3 regions of the Caballeronia sp. INML3B genome follow, and region 1 is predicted to be linked to each of the others. Evidence: predicted binding sites of a transcription regulator. Region 1 holds the regulator's gene; each other region holds the start of a gene.

Region 1 (4,665 bases):
CGCGCATTCGCCTTGCTCTCCAGACGCGCGAATTCGAGCAGCGAAGGCACGAGCGCATCCATGCGCGCGCCGGTCAGACCAAAGTAGCGGCCGAAGACAGTCAGGTTTTCGCGCACCGTGAAATCGGGATCGAGGTTGTCGAACTGCGGCACGACGCCCACGCGTTCTCTCGCGAACCGGGCGCGCGCGGGGACCGGCTCGCCGACGAGACGAATCGCGCCGCTATCGGGCGAGGTGATGCCGAGCAGCATCTTGAGCGTCGTCGTCTTGCCCGCGCCGTTCGGGCCGAGCAGTCCGAAACATTCGCCGGGCCGCACATCGAACGAGAGACCATCGACGACGGTGCGTTCACCGTAGTGCTTCCTTACTTCGCTGAACTCGATGGCGGGCGCGCCGCTTTCATCGGACCCGCGTGCAGTGCGCTGTTGCAATGTTTGATCAGTCATGCATTCGTGCCGGGAAAACCGCGTGGGGAAATCCAGCGGGCTAGTGTAATCCATTGCACCAAGGCGATGCCTGGCGTGCAACCGCGTGCGGCGGGCGCGTTTCAAACCTGTGCGGCGAGCGTTGAACCGGTTCCGGCCGAAAGTGCCAGAGGCTTGTCCGTTGGCGTGTTCAGAGTTCTGGCACGGTGCGAGCTAGCATGTTCGCGCCGGTAAGCGTTTTCCAGCGTTGCCACGCATGTGGCGACACACGATGATGAAGCAACGCCGCGGGTAAATCGCGCTGTGGTCGCATCGAGCGGGCGCGAAGGGCAAGTTGGCCAGGGAGGTCATGATGGAAAGCTACCGAAAAATCCTGCTCTGCTATGACGGTTCCAGAGAGGGTCGCAAGGCATTGCGGCAAGGCGCGAATCTCGCGCTGGACCTGAATGCCGAGACGCACGTCCTCGCGGTGGTGGACATGCGATCGAGCATTGCGCAGAGCGCCGGACTGCTAACCGATATGGCCTGCGGACGCTTCGAGGAGGCCGCGCGCGATATTTTGCAGGAAGGCGTCGACTGGCTGCGCGAGCGGGGTCTTCAGGCGCAGGGACACTTCGCGTTCGGGCACCCGATCGACGAAATCGCGGCGCTTGCGGAAAGCCTTCAGGTCGATCTCGTCGTGGTGGGGCATCGCTGCCGCAACGGTCTCGCGCGCTGGTGGATGGGCGCGGGCAACACTCCGTTGCTCGACCGCGTGAAGTGCAGCATTCTTGTAGCCGTCTGTCAGGCCGGTGAATCGGCGGAGGCCGAAGATGAAGCGGCCTACGCCGCGAAACCGGTCAAGGCCGAAGCCGGCGCCTGAAGAGGACGTTCGACGCGTCACCCGTTGAGATCGACCGCGACGAGCTTCCATGTCATGAGGCCGTAGCGATGGAAGATCGCCGAGTAACGCGCATCTCCGGCGCCGTGCTGATACGTGACGACGAACGTGTTCAGGCTTCGATAACCGGCCGTGGTCTGGGGCGGCACCTTCGGTGTCTGCTGCGCGGTCGTGACGCCGGGGGCCGGCGCGTCCGGGTGCGCCGCCGATGAGCCGCTCCCGGCCGGCGGCGGCTGCTCGCCCGGATCGCCGCGCGGCGGAATGCCGTTCAGAATCGCCGCGACGCCGTCCGGTGTCGCATAGGAGTCCACCAGAGGACCGACGAGCGCTGCGCCGATCATCGCCCCGATGATCGCGAGCGGATTGCCGCTCTTTTGTATATCGACGCGGCGCGTGAGCAGCGCGCCGACCTGCTCCTTGAGGCTCGCGCGCAGCGCGGGAAAATCGACGTACTCGTTGACGGTCTGCGCATCGCGCGCATCGGCTGCGCGTTTTACGCGGTTCAGCGCGATGTAAGGCGACGCATAGATAAAAGCGAGCGCCGCGGCGAGAATCAGGACGACGACTGCGGCGGCGACGGAGCGGCTAGTGCGGGACATGCGACGGCGAAGCCTCTCTGCAAAACGTGAATCTGAAATTGACCTCGCAGGCGCGTGATAAATCCCGTTAATTCACATTCTGCGGGCGGTGCGCCTCGTTTCAGGCGAGGATGCCGCCGGTGAGCCCCGCGTTTTCCTCCGCGATGCAACGGTCGATCATGCGCGACACTTCGTCGATCTTGCCTACCAGAATCACGCGTGACTGGCCGCGATAGACACGCACCGGCGCGCGCTGTTCCGGCTCCGCATGCACTGTGCTGTTCAACGACACGCGCGCGAAAGCCGGCTGCTGGGACGGCAGCGCGGGCATTTCGTCGAAGAGATCCGACGTAGTTTCGGCGCGCGGCATGCCGCAGGCGATCAGCGCGCGCAGATGGCGCAGGCGGCCGAATTGACGGAAGGGCAGCAGCCGGGCAAAACGTTCCATGATGACTCTCCAGACGATAGGACGCACCGCGGCGCACCGCGCACGGCGGCCGTCATGCTTGTTATGTTTGAACCGGCTCGACTGAACGTCGAAAGCGGTTGGTGAGGCTATCTTGCGATGTCAATGAGACATTTCTTGTCCCGTTGCGAAAGTGAGCGAATGATTTGCCTCCGACTTTCGCTTCCCGCCCATGTCGCGCGGAGACCTCAGAACTCGCCTGAACGAATCAGCCCGACCGCGATGCCTTCCAGCGCGAAATCGCTGCTGCCGGAGCGCACGAAAATATTCTCGTAGTCCGGGTTTTCGGCGATGAGCTCGACGCCGTCCGGACGGCGTTTCCAGCGTTTGACCGTCACGTCGTCGCCGAGACGCGCGACCACGATCTGTCCGTCTTTCGCTTCGGTGCGCTTCTGCACGGCCAGCAAGTCGCCGTCGAGGATGCCGGCGTCGCGCATCGAGAGGCCGCGCACTTTCAGCAGATAGTCCGGCCGGCTGGAAAAGAGCGCGGGGTCGCAGGCGTAATGCTGCGAGATGTGTTCCTGCGCGAGGATCGGACTCCCGGCCGCGACACGCCCGACGAGCGGCAGCGACAGCTGCATGATGCTCTGATGCGGCAGCGTGAATTGATGGGGCATGTCCTCCGAACGATCGGAGCGCGAGGCATCGCCGAGCAGCCTGATGCCGCGCGACGAGCCCGCCGCGAGTTCGATCACGCCCTTGCGCGCCAGCGCCCGCAAGTGCTCCTCCGCGGAATTCGCCGAGCTGAAGCCGAGTTCCGCCGCAATCTCGGCGCGCGTCGGCGGAAAGCCCGTGCGGTCGATCGCGCGCTGGATCAGTTCGAACACCTGCTGCTGCCGCGCGGTAAGTTTTGATGTCTTGGTCACTGGCTCGGGCCCTTGGTGCACTGTATGGATGGACAGATGACTGTATTTTTATACAGTATTTCGCGCTTTTCAAGCTTTACTTTAAGTTCGCCCGTCTGCGGCTGCCGCGCGCACGCTTAGCGGCCGCGATCGCTTTTTCCATCCAGGAATATCGTTCTTAGCAGTTTTACGTATAAAAAAGTGAATAACGATTATTTCTAATCATATAGACGCCTCGATAGACTGATTCCGTCAATTCGATAAGACGGAGAACGGGGAATGCAAAGCATCAGACTGGGATTGGGCAAAGGCGCGCGGCGCCTGCTCGCGGCGGCGGCGCTGACGGCGGCGGGCGTTGGGATGGCCGCGTCGGCCTTCGCGCAGACGTCGTTTCTGAACGTCTCATACGACCCGACCCGCGAGCTGTATCAGGACTTCAATCAGGCGTTCGCGAAAAAGTGGAAGGCCGATACCGGCGAGACGGTGACCTTCAAGCAATCGCACGGCGGCTCGGGCGGACAGGCTCGCGCGGTGCTCGACGGTCTGCAGGCCGACGTCGTCACGCTCGCGCTCGCTTACGACATCGATGCGCTCGCCTCCAAGGGACTCGTCGGCGCGGATTGGCAAAAGCGCCTGCCGGACAACGCGTCGCCGTACACGTCGACGATCGTGTTCCTCGTGCGCAAAGGCAATCCGAAGCACATCAAGGACTGGGACGATCTGACGAAGCCCGGCGTGTCGATCGTCACGCCGAACCCCAAGACCTCGGGCGGCGCGCGCTGGAATTACCTCGCGGCGTGGGCGTATGCGCAGCACAAGCCGGGCGGCAACGAGCAGACCGCGAAAGATTTCGTGACGAAGCTCTATAAGAATGCCGGCGTGCTCGATTCCGGCGCGCGCGGCGCCACGACGAGCTTCGTGCAGCGCGGCCAGGGCGACGTGCTGATCGCGTGGGAAAACGAAGCGTTCCTTTCGGTGAAAGAGTTCGGCACCGACAAGTTCGAGATCGTCGTGCCGACGGTGAGCATCCTCGCGGAACCGCCGGTCGCGGTGGTCGACAAGGTCGTCGACAAGCACGGCACGCGCAAGCTCGCCGATGCCTATCTCAAGTACCTGTATAGCGACGAAGGACAGCAGATCGCCGCACGCAACTTTTATCGGCCGCGCTCGGACAAGGTGCCCGCCGAACTCACCAAGCAGTTTCCGAAGCTGAAGCTCTACACCATCGACGACACGTTCGGCGGCTGGACCAAGGCGCAGAAGACGCATTTCGCGGACGGCGGCGTGTTCGATTCGATCTATCAACCGCAGTAACAGAAGAAGCGGGCGACGCGGCGCATCCATGACGCCGCGCGCCCGAAGCAGCAACGCGCCTCACCCCGGCGCAAAAAAGGATCAATCAAGGATGACGACCCTCACATTCAAGAAGCCGAGCGCGCTTCCCGGGTTCGGCCTGACGCTCGGCATCACG
Region 2 (4,665 bases), on a different contig from region 1:
CTGAGTCAGAAAAGCTGGAATCTGCTGCCATTGCTGCAATTGGGCCTGCCACATCGCGCATCATCCTCGTGAGCTTCGGAGCAGGAATTATAAGGAGTTCTGCGCGCGCTCCCGAGAACCAGCAAGGCGTTCCCGCCCGTCGTGTGTGCTTTATGCGACGCGATCGCTAATTGACGGTCAGTCCGTATTGCGATTTGCCTGTACGCGTGCTCCCGCGCATGGCGGATTTAAGCGGCTAATCAAGAAAGGTAAATCCCTTTGTGGCCAACTTTCTTTCCGCGCTATGCTGGGTTCTCGCGCACGAGATAATGGAGACACACAAAAATGATCTTCTATCACCACGGTGCAGCGATTCAACCGTCGGTCACACGCGTCGGACGAACCTATGTCGCCCGCGCCTCTATCCTGGAACGCGACGGCCACGCCACCTCGTTGGGCGATCTCGGTGCATTCGCAAGCAGGGATGGTGCATACCGATTCGCCATCCGATGCGCATTCGCGTTTGTCGACGGGCAGACGCCGCCGCTTCCGCCATTCGAAATGGATGCGCGCTATTCGCGCGGGCTAAGCACGAACCCTTCGGCATGAATCAGCCGGCCACCGAGCTACGCCGCGAGTCGGTGCTCATAGTAGAAGCGGTCGCGGTCGTCCAGAATGGCGTAGAGCGCGTCAAGATTTGACGGGTTCGGATTCAGCCACGCCTGAACATTCTCCGGTTTGACCGGCACGATACAACGGTCGTGGCCGGCAGCAGCGACTTCCACCGGCGGTTCGTCGGTGATGGCCGCGAACGAAAGCAAGTCCGGCTGATCCTTCGCCGTCCAGCGCGACCACAAACAGGCGACCAGCATGTCACCGCCCGAGTCAGGCTTGAATTCGAGGGCGACATTTTCGTCTTTCTCGCCGGGAGCAAGCGCTCGCCCTTCCATACGTGCGCGGCTCACATTCTCGTAAAAGCGGTTCACGATCATGATGCCGTGGGAATAGCCGAACAGCGGTCGCCAGAAGCCCGAAAGACTGTCGACCCGGCAGTTGTACGTGCCGGGGAAACGCGTATCGTAATTGGCTGGCTTCCCGGCAACGCGGCACTGATACCGCATCGGCTTCACGACGTACTCTCCGTTTTCAACGACGAGCACGGGCGCGTAGTGACCCGGGAAGATGCGCGAATCCCGCGGCTGTCCTTCGGTTCGCTTGAGATCTTCGAGGCGGCGCAGCGCTGCGTCGATCTTGTCGGTCGCAATGCGCTTGCTCCCGGCGGCCGCCTTTGTGGTCTTGCCCTGCAGGGAACGCTGCGCATCGGCGAGGCGAGTTCGCTGCCTGAAGAGCTCCTGCTCCAGACTGGTCGCCTGCTCCGCATTGTAACGATCGATGAATGCCTTGATCTGCCGTTCATCGTCATTCTGCGGATTGAGAAACGCGTCTTCCATCGCCTTCGGGATCTTCGCCTTGCTGCCCTCGGCACGCTCCCAGAAGAGGCGCGCAAACTCCCGGATGTCCATCTGCGCGCCGAACATCTTCACGTAGCGTCGATAGTCCGCCTGAATCTGCGCCGAATAACACATCTGTCATCGTCTCCTGTTTCGTTGCCTGGCCGTGTCACAGCGATTCGCGGCAGAGCCGCATCATCTTCTGGACGACCGTGCTCGCATGATTCAGCCCCATGTCGCCGGTGAAGAGCGCCTGCACATCCGATTGGCGAACCGCAATGCCTGCTTTCTTCAGATCGTGGCGAGCGATCTTGAACGCCAGTTGGCCGATCCGAATGCGCTCGAGCCAATGCATCATGACGAGGTTGCGCTTAAGCCAGATGCGGCAGCTCTCCACGACGTGATCCACTCGCCATTCCTGTGTCAGCGCGTACGAAGCGGCCACGGTTGCCACCAGAAAGCACAGCAGATCCGCTCGCGCGCCTGTTAGTTCGTCAATATCGGGCTTGCTCATTTCGCTCCTACTTGGTCCCAACCTGCCAGCCGTCAAGATGCACGTGCGGACGAACGCGGGACTTTTCAACAACGCGGACTTCACGTCGCTCGCCGCAGCGCATTCCTGTGCCATGCACAAACGGTCGCGCCCGCGACAGAATCGGCGACCCCGCACACTATCGTCCACCTCCAGCGATTGAATTCTTTAACGTCTTAGTCCTGACCGTCCGGAAGAACTCGGCTCGCCCGCGTTGCCACCCGCGATGGCGTCGTCAATTGTCGCGTCGCCGCACGCCCCGCTTAGCTTGGCGACAACGGTCGCGGCCTCGGCCTCGGGTGTTCTCGAAGCATATTCATCGGTCGGCCTCCACGGGAGTCTGTAAGACGAAATTCACTGCTTCAGCTTTTGCGCTACACTACTGTATAAATATACAGTGATTGATCAACCCCTTCCACCATGGCCGCCCTGCCGCAACACATCGAGACAATCCATGCGAGCCTCTGGCGCGGCTCGGAACTCGCGCGCGCCTACGGCAAAACCATCGACACCGGCTACGCAGCCCTGTCGGCGGAGCTGCCGGGCGGTGGCTGGCCCATCGGCGCCTTGGTAGAGCTGCTGGTCCAGCAGCCTGGCATTGGTGAGATGCGGCTGCTCAAGCCTGCGCTTGTGGCCGCGAGCAAACGGCCGGTCGCGCTACTCCAGGCGCCGCACGTGCCGAACAGCCTGGCGTTTTCGTATCTGGGCCTGCCGCTGGACAAGCTGATGATGCTGCGCGCGCCCAAGACGGCCGACGCACTGTGGTGCGCCGAGCGCGTGCTGAACGCCCGAAGTTGCGGCGCGCTGCTCTTCTGGCAACAGCACATCCGATCTGAGGCCTTACGGCGATTGCATCTCGCGGCACAAGCGACGGAAACCTTACTGATTCTGGTTCGACCGCTTGCCGCCGCCCAAGATTCTTCGCCCGCCGCATTACGGCTGGCGGTGCGGCCCGCCGACAGCGGCATCGTCGTCGATGTCGTTAAGCGACGAGGGCCCATCCGAACCGACCAACTGTCCATCCATCTTCAACCGTCTCCGATTCTGCTCAGCCCTCATGGCCGTGTTCGTCGCCATCTTCCTGCCCCGGCTTTCGCTGGAGGTGTTCCGTCCGAGATGGTCGTCTCCGACTGAACACGGCTGTGTGGTGCTCGAGCGTGACAAGGTCATCGTCCTCGACCAGGCAGCCAGAGACGCAGGGGTGATGGTGGGCATGAAGCGCGGCGGCGTCGCGACGCTCATGGCCAACGCGTTGATGTACGACCGCTGCCCAACCCGTGAGCTCGACGTGCAGCGCGAGGTCGCCTTCGCTCTACTGCGCTTCTCTCCTCAAGTGGCCGTGCGAGAAGAGGAAACCATCGTCGTCGACGTGACAGCGAGCCTTCGGCTTTTTGGCGGCATCGCGCAGGTTTGCCGGCAGATCCGAGAGGTGGTCAATGCGATTGGCGTAACCGCTCGCATGAGCGTCGCGCCAACGGGTCAAGGTGCGTGGCTTCTTGCCAAACGAGGTCGCCGGCGCGTGCTCAAGATGAGTTCGCTGGAACGCACGCTCGGCGAGTTGCCCTTCATGGTGAGTCCCGAAGTGCGGCCCTTCGCCGAGTGGTTCAACGGCCTCGGTTGCCGAGTGCTCAACGATATTCGACGCCTGCCGCGTGCAGGTCTCAAAAAGAGGTGTGGCGTGGACTTACTGGACTCTCTTGACCGCGCCTACGGCCTGTCGCCCGAACTTTATGAATGGCTCGAGTTGCCACCCTCCTTCAGCGCGCGCTCCGAACTGCCCGATCGCGTTGAACATGCTGAAGCGGTCTTGTTTTGCGCGCGACGACTGATCGTGCAGCTGTGCGGATGGCTGAGCGCGCAGCAGCTCGCGCTCACGCAGGCGACGATCACGCTCGAACATGAACGGGGCCGCCAGGCGATCGAGCCGACGACGATCGACATCGCGCTCGCGGAACCAACCTGGCATGAGGAGCACCTCGTGCGACTGCTCAAGGAGCGGCTCGGACGCATCGAGCTCGAAGCGGCCGTCATCGCGGTACGCTTGGCTGCTTCGAAAGTGCAGCCAGCCGAGCCGCCGAGCGACTCGCTTTTCCCCGATCCCGGCGGATCCACGCAGGATCACAATCGCCTGCTCGAACTGTTGGTGGCTCGTTTAGGTGCAGAGAATGTGTTGCGTCCCGCGCCGACGTCGGATCATCGCCCCGAACAGGCGAATCTTTGGGTCCCGGTCCAGGACACCGTCAAAGCCTGCCCGCCTCCTGCTGAACTGCCGCGGCCAACGTGGTTACTCGATACGCCTGTGCGGCTGATGATCAACAATCACCGGCCGTTTTATGGTTCACCGCTCAAGCTCGTCTCGACCGGCGAGCGTATCGAAGCCGGCTGGCATGACGGCGAACTGGTAACGCGCGACTACTACGTCGCGGAAGCTGCCGATAAGAGCTGCTACTGGATCTACCGTGAACGACCGAGCGTGAAGACCGAAGAAGTCCGCTGGTTTCTTCATGGACTCTTCGGATAATCGGTGGCGTCGCCGTGGATCTTTTCTCGTCGGCCCTACCCGACTACGCGGAGCTGTTCGCGTTCACAAACTTCTCGTTTCTGCACGGCGCCTCGCACGGCGAAGAACTCGTGCTGCGCGCGTCTCAACTCGGCTACTCAGGCCTCGCCATTACCGACGAATGCTCGCTGGCAGGTGTCGTG
Region 3 (4,665 bases), on a different contig from region 1:
GCCGGGCCGACGAACGGCTCGCCCTTCAAATCCTCCTGATCGCCGGGCTGTTCGCCGAGCAGCATGATGCGCGCATCGGCCGGGCCCGCGCCGCGCACCGCCTGCGTCGCGTTGCGCCACAGATCGCAGCGGCGGCACGTGTCGAGCGACGTGGGCGCGTCGCGTTCGGGTTGTGCGTCCCGCGCCTGTACCTGCACCGCCTTGCCGCCGAGCGCGCCGACGCGCTGCGCCTGCGCGACGCGACGTGCGCCGCCGCGCGCAGCGCTCACGAGTTGCGGAATCAGCGCACCTTCCGGCAGCCCTTTCCAGAAACGCACCGGCATGTGCTGTTCGAGTGCGGATTCGTTCAGGCGCGCGGGATTGAAGATGCTGCGGTAGTAGGTCATCCAGAGCGCTTCGGCCGCGTCGGGCGTATCGCTCGCATGATCCGATGCGAGCGCGGGGCGGCGTTCCAGTTGCAGGCGCTCGCCGTCGAACATCGCGGCGCCGTCGGGCGTCGCGATGAGCCACGTCGAGCGTCCCATGCGTGCCGCGAAATGCTCCGCGCCCCAGGCGAGGACGTCGTGGCCGGGCTCGTACCACGCCACATATTCGGGGGCGCCGAGCGATGCCTCGCGCTGCCGGAAGCGCACGTACGCGATCATGTCGTGCTGCGCCCGGCGCACCGCCTTCGCCATCCTGTAGAGGCGCGCGCCGTCTTCATCGGCGGGCGACGCAACTGCGCGGTCGCCTTGCGCCCAGCGCCAGAGAACGCGATAGAGGAAGCTCCAGCGGCGGGCATCGCGGAAATGCGCGGCGTCCTTCAAAAGCGACGCGAGTTCGCGTGACACGCGGATTTGCGGCCCGTGAGCTGCGTTGGCCGCGGGCGCCGGTTCGCTGAACAGCGCCGGCTGCGCCTCCGGCGTGCGCCAGTCGATCGCTTCGGGCGTGAGTCCTTGCGCGAGCGCATCGAGCGCGGCGACGCGCCATGCGTCGAAATCGTCGTCGATGACGATGACGTGCATCAGATCAGCGAAAGCTGCACGGGACCGGTGGCCAGCGCGCGCCGAAGATTTTCGGACGGCGACTCGGCAAGCGGCGGCCGGTAATCCGCCGTCACGACGAAAGGCTTCACCTTGTCCATGCCGCAGCGCAACTTCACGAGATCCTGATAACGCACGCGCCGCGCACGCCGCAGCTCGACGATGCGCTTCGCATTGCGCATGCCGATGCCGGGCACACGCGCAATCATGCGCGCGGGCGCGGCATTCAGATCGACGGGAAAGCGGTCGCGATGCGCGAGCGCCCACGCGAGCTTCGGGTCGACATCGAGCGGCAGATTGCCGGCATCGCCGAGCAGTTCGGCGGCGCCGAATCCATAGCCGCGCATCAGAAAGTCCGCCTGATACAGGCGATGCTCGCGCAGGAGCGGCGGCGCTTGCGACGGCACCCCCGACGGGCTGTCGGGAATCGGGCTGAACGCCGAGTAATACACGCGCTTCAACTGATATGAGCCGTATAGCGTCTCAGCGGTGCCGAGGATCGTGCGATCGTCGGTTTCGTCGGCGCCGACGATCATTTGCGTGCTCTGCCCCGCCGGCGCGAAACGCGGCGCACGCGGCTCGACTTCCGACTCCTCCCGCGCGACGCGAATGTTGCCCATCGCCAGCCTGATCGTGCGGCCGCTTTTTTCGGGCGCGAGACGCTCGAGGCTGATTTCGGTCGGCAACTCGATGTTCACGCTCAGGCGGTCGGCGTGGCGTCCCGCTTGCGCGATGATCTCCGGGTCGGCATCGGGAATCGTCTTCAGATGGATATAGCCGCGAAAGTGATGCTTCTCGCGCAGCGTCTTCGCGACGAGGACGAGTTGCTCCATCGTGTAGTTCGAAGAACGAATCACGCCGGAGCTCAGGAACAGTCCGTCGATGTAATTTCGGCGATAGAAGTCGAGCGTCAGGCTGACGACTTCCTCCGGCGTGAAACGGGCGCGCGGCACATTGCTGGACCGCCGGTTGATGCAATAGCGGCAATCGTAAAGACAAAAGTTCGTCAATAAAATCTTGAGCAGCGACACGCAGCGGCCGTCAGGCGTGAAGCTGTGGCAGATGCCCGAACCGGTGCTGGCGCCGAGACCGTCGATGCCGCGCGACTCACGTTTCGGCGCGCCGCCGCTCGCGCATGAAGCATCGTACTTGGCGGCGTCCGCAAGGATTTCGAGCTTTTCGGAAAGGTCCATCTTGCATATGATACTGTATGTATATACAGTATGTCACGAGAGGTGAGGAGTCAAACGCAAATACGCTTGCGCACGCTTCGCGCCTGCCCGCGAAACACATTTCCCGGAGCCTTTTTTATGCGATTCGACTACAAGACTTTCCATATCGATTGCACCGCGCGTCACGACCAGGACGGCAGCTACTACGCTCACGCGAAGATCACGCATCTGCCGGACGAACACGCGGCGCACGTGGAAGTTTTCGAATCCGGCGAACTCGATGCGTTCGCGACCGAATCCGATGCCGTGCATTGCGCGCGCGCGTGGGCCATCGAATGGTGTGACGAGGCGCTTGCGTAACGATCGCGTCGTTTCCCGCAGCATGGTCTGATGCACCGCCATTGCCGCGCGCTCGCGGGCGGCACGGCGATTGCGCAAGTCAAACGGCGACGCTGCAGCATTCTGCGAGGCGGAGCGTATCGAGACCATCGATCAACGGGAGGAAACCATGAAAAACGCAAAGAGAAGTCTGCTTGTTTCGGCCATGATTCTGAGTCTGTCGGGCGCGGCGTTCGCGCAAGGCGCGGGCGGCGGCGCAGGTGGCGGCACGGCGGGTGGCAACGGAGCGGGTCAAGGCGGAACCGGGATGAGCACGCCCAACGCCAACGGTGTGACGGGCACGACCTCGGGCGCATCGGGCGCAAACACAATGGACTCGTCCCAAAGCAGCAAGATGCACAAGAACAAGAAGAGCAGTTCCGACTCGGGTACGTCGAGCGGCGGCGCTGCCAAGTCATACTAAGCGTTTGGAAGTCGTTGCTTCAACGCGCTCGGGCTACTTGCTTGCCCGAGCGCGTTTTTGATGTTCTTCAGCACCCTACCGAAGCATCCCTACCAAATAGGGATTTCTCCCGCTCCTTCATCGCCGTAACGTAGCCACTGAGCGCCATGCGTTGCACTCGACGCGTCTTCTTTCGTCGCGCCGGGTAGCGCATCTTTTGCCATTGGCCGTTGCGCTCGAACCCATCCATCGACAAAGCGGCAAGGAGTCCGAGAATCGTGTTCCCGGCTGCTTGTGCATTTCGTTCAAGGAGCTGGAGCATGAAGTCCAAAGTCAGTCCAACACTTTTCGCGATGATGGCCGCATGCGCGGTCGTCGCCAACGTCGGCGGCATCGGTGCGGCACATGCCGAGGGCATGCCCGCCGATGCGCAGCAACTCGTTCAGACGATGCGCCCGATGTACATGTCGCAGGCCGCGCCGGAGCAGCAGACGGCCGCCATGCCCGCGGCCCAGGCCGATGACGCCGCTTACGGCGGCATGACCGCCGGCGCAGGCGCATCCGCGAGCGGGCGCGCTCAGACCGGCTGCGCCGCGACGCCGCGCTGCGACATCTTCTTCGGTCAGTAAGCGAGCGGAGTTCTACCCGAAGCGAGTCGTCCACGCGAATGACGCGGTGACCGACTCGCCCGGCTTCAACACCGCGCCGCCCTTCATCGCGTGATCGACATGGAGATTGACCCAATCCGCCACGTTGCTCACCGGCTCCACGCAGAGCAAATCGGGATGCGACGCCGGCGCGTACACCACCATGTGATCGAACGGCGCCTCGGCGCTCAACGTGATCGCGCGCCCTTCGTCCGGCCACGCGATTGTCGCCGTACGCGACCAGCCCGCGAAGTTGTTGTCGAGATCGAACGCATCCGGGCACATGCCTTCTTTCGACGCCATCGCATCGACGCACGGATGCGCGCCCGCGTGCGTCGGCAGCAGATCCGGCGTGCTATGCCACATCGCGGCGACGCGTGCGTGAACGCGTGTGTTTCGCGTGCGCGGATAGTATGGGTGATGCCCCATGCCGAAGGGCATCGGCCGATCGGACAGGTTGCGCGCGCAGATCGTGACGGTTAGCGTGTGTGCATCGAGCACGATGTCCTGAGTCGCTTCATACGCGAACGGCCAGTGATGCCCCGCTGCACCCGAAGGCGCGTGCAAAAAATGCAAACGCGCGCGCGAGTTCGACCCCTCGACCACTTTCCACGGCAAGCGCCATGCGTTGCCATGAAGCGCATGAGCGAAGGCATTGCCGTCGCCGGACAGATCGACGATCGCACCGCCGAAACTGAAACGCGCATCTCGGATGCGGTTGCAATACGGCAGGAGCGGAAAGCTCGCCATGCCGAGCGGATCGCGCGCGTCGAGCGCGGCAGGCGTCGCGGGACGCAGCCAGTCGATCGAACGGCCATCGCGTGTTTCGTCGAAGGCCGCGATCGATCCGCCCACGTGCGGCGCGAGCAGTACGCGCCGGGTGCCGTGACGCAGCTCGACGAGCGTATCCGACGGCGCGGCGCTCAATACGCGAACTGCCGGTAGCTTTCGTCGAAGGTGCGCGCCGTCTTCTCGACCAAGGGATTGAAGCGCAACAGACGCCGCGCTCGCGCAGGCAGTTCGGCGAACACGTCGCGCGGCAC

Evidence for each region. The regulator LexA, encoded in region 1, represses DNA repair genes until DNA is damaged. The targets are predictions, from matches to a motif close to ACTGTATNNNNATACAGT.
Region 2: the regulator LexA is predicted to act here: its motif matches at 2,344-2,361, upstream of imuA (translesion DNA synthesis-associated protein ImuA).
Region 3: the regulator LexA is predicted to act here: its motif matches at 2,228-2,245, upstream of NCS58_RS26330 (putative DNA modification/repair radical SAM protein).

What each region holds. Positions count from the first base shown of each region.
Region 1 covers NZ_JALQDI010000008.1:4,723-9,387, forward strand. The annotation lists gene nodI (nodulation factor ABC transporter ATP-binding protein NodI) at 1-446, opposite strand, end outside; gene NCS58_RS07040 (universal stress protein) at 778-1,287, shown strand; gene NCS58_RS07045 (DUF2939 domain-containing protein) at 1,305-1,904, opposite strand; gene NCS58_RS07050 (hypothetical protein) at 2,005-2,331, opposite strand; gene lexA (transcriptional repressor LexA) at 2,538-3,215, opposite strand; gene NCS58_RS07060 (sulfate ABC transporter substrate-binding protein) at 3,474-4,508, shown strand; gene cysT (sulfate ABC transporter permease subunit CysT) at 4,600-4,665, shown strand, end outside.
Region 2 covers NZ_JALQDI010000075.1:5,323-9,987, forward strand. The annotation lists gene NCS58_RS30810 (hypothetical protein) at 1-54, opposite strand, end outside; gene NCS58_RS30815 (hypothetical protein) at 325-588, shown strand; gene NCS58_RS30820 (SOS response-associated peptidase family protein) at 606-1,565, opposite strand; gene NCS58_RS30825 (hypothetical protein) at 1,600-1,944, opposite strand; gene imuA (translesion DNA synthesis-associated protein ImuA) at 2,383-3,096, shown strand; gene NCS58_RS30835 (DNA polymerase Y family protein) at 3,020-4,483, shown strand; gene NCS58_RS30840 (error-prone DNA polymerase) at 4,498-4,665, shown strand, end outside.
Region 3 covers NZ_JALQDI010000059.1:111,432-116,096, reverse strand. The annotation lists gene NCS58_RS26335 (UdgX family uracil-DNA binding protein) at 1-1,004, opposite strand, end outside; gene NCS58_RS26330 (putative DNA modification/repair radical SAM protein) at 1,004-2,215, opposite strand; gene NCS58_RS26325 (hypothetical protein) at 2,333-2,554, shown strand; gene NCS58_RS26320 (hypothetical protein) at 2,703-2,996, shown strand; gene NCS58_RS26315 (hypothetical protein) at 3,296-3,604, shown strand; gene NCS58_RS26310 (aldose 1-epimerase) at 3,617-4,549, opposite strand; gene NCS58_RS26305 (phytanoyl-CoA dioxygenase family protein) at 4,546-4,665, opposite strand, start outside.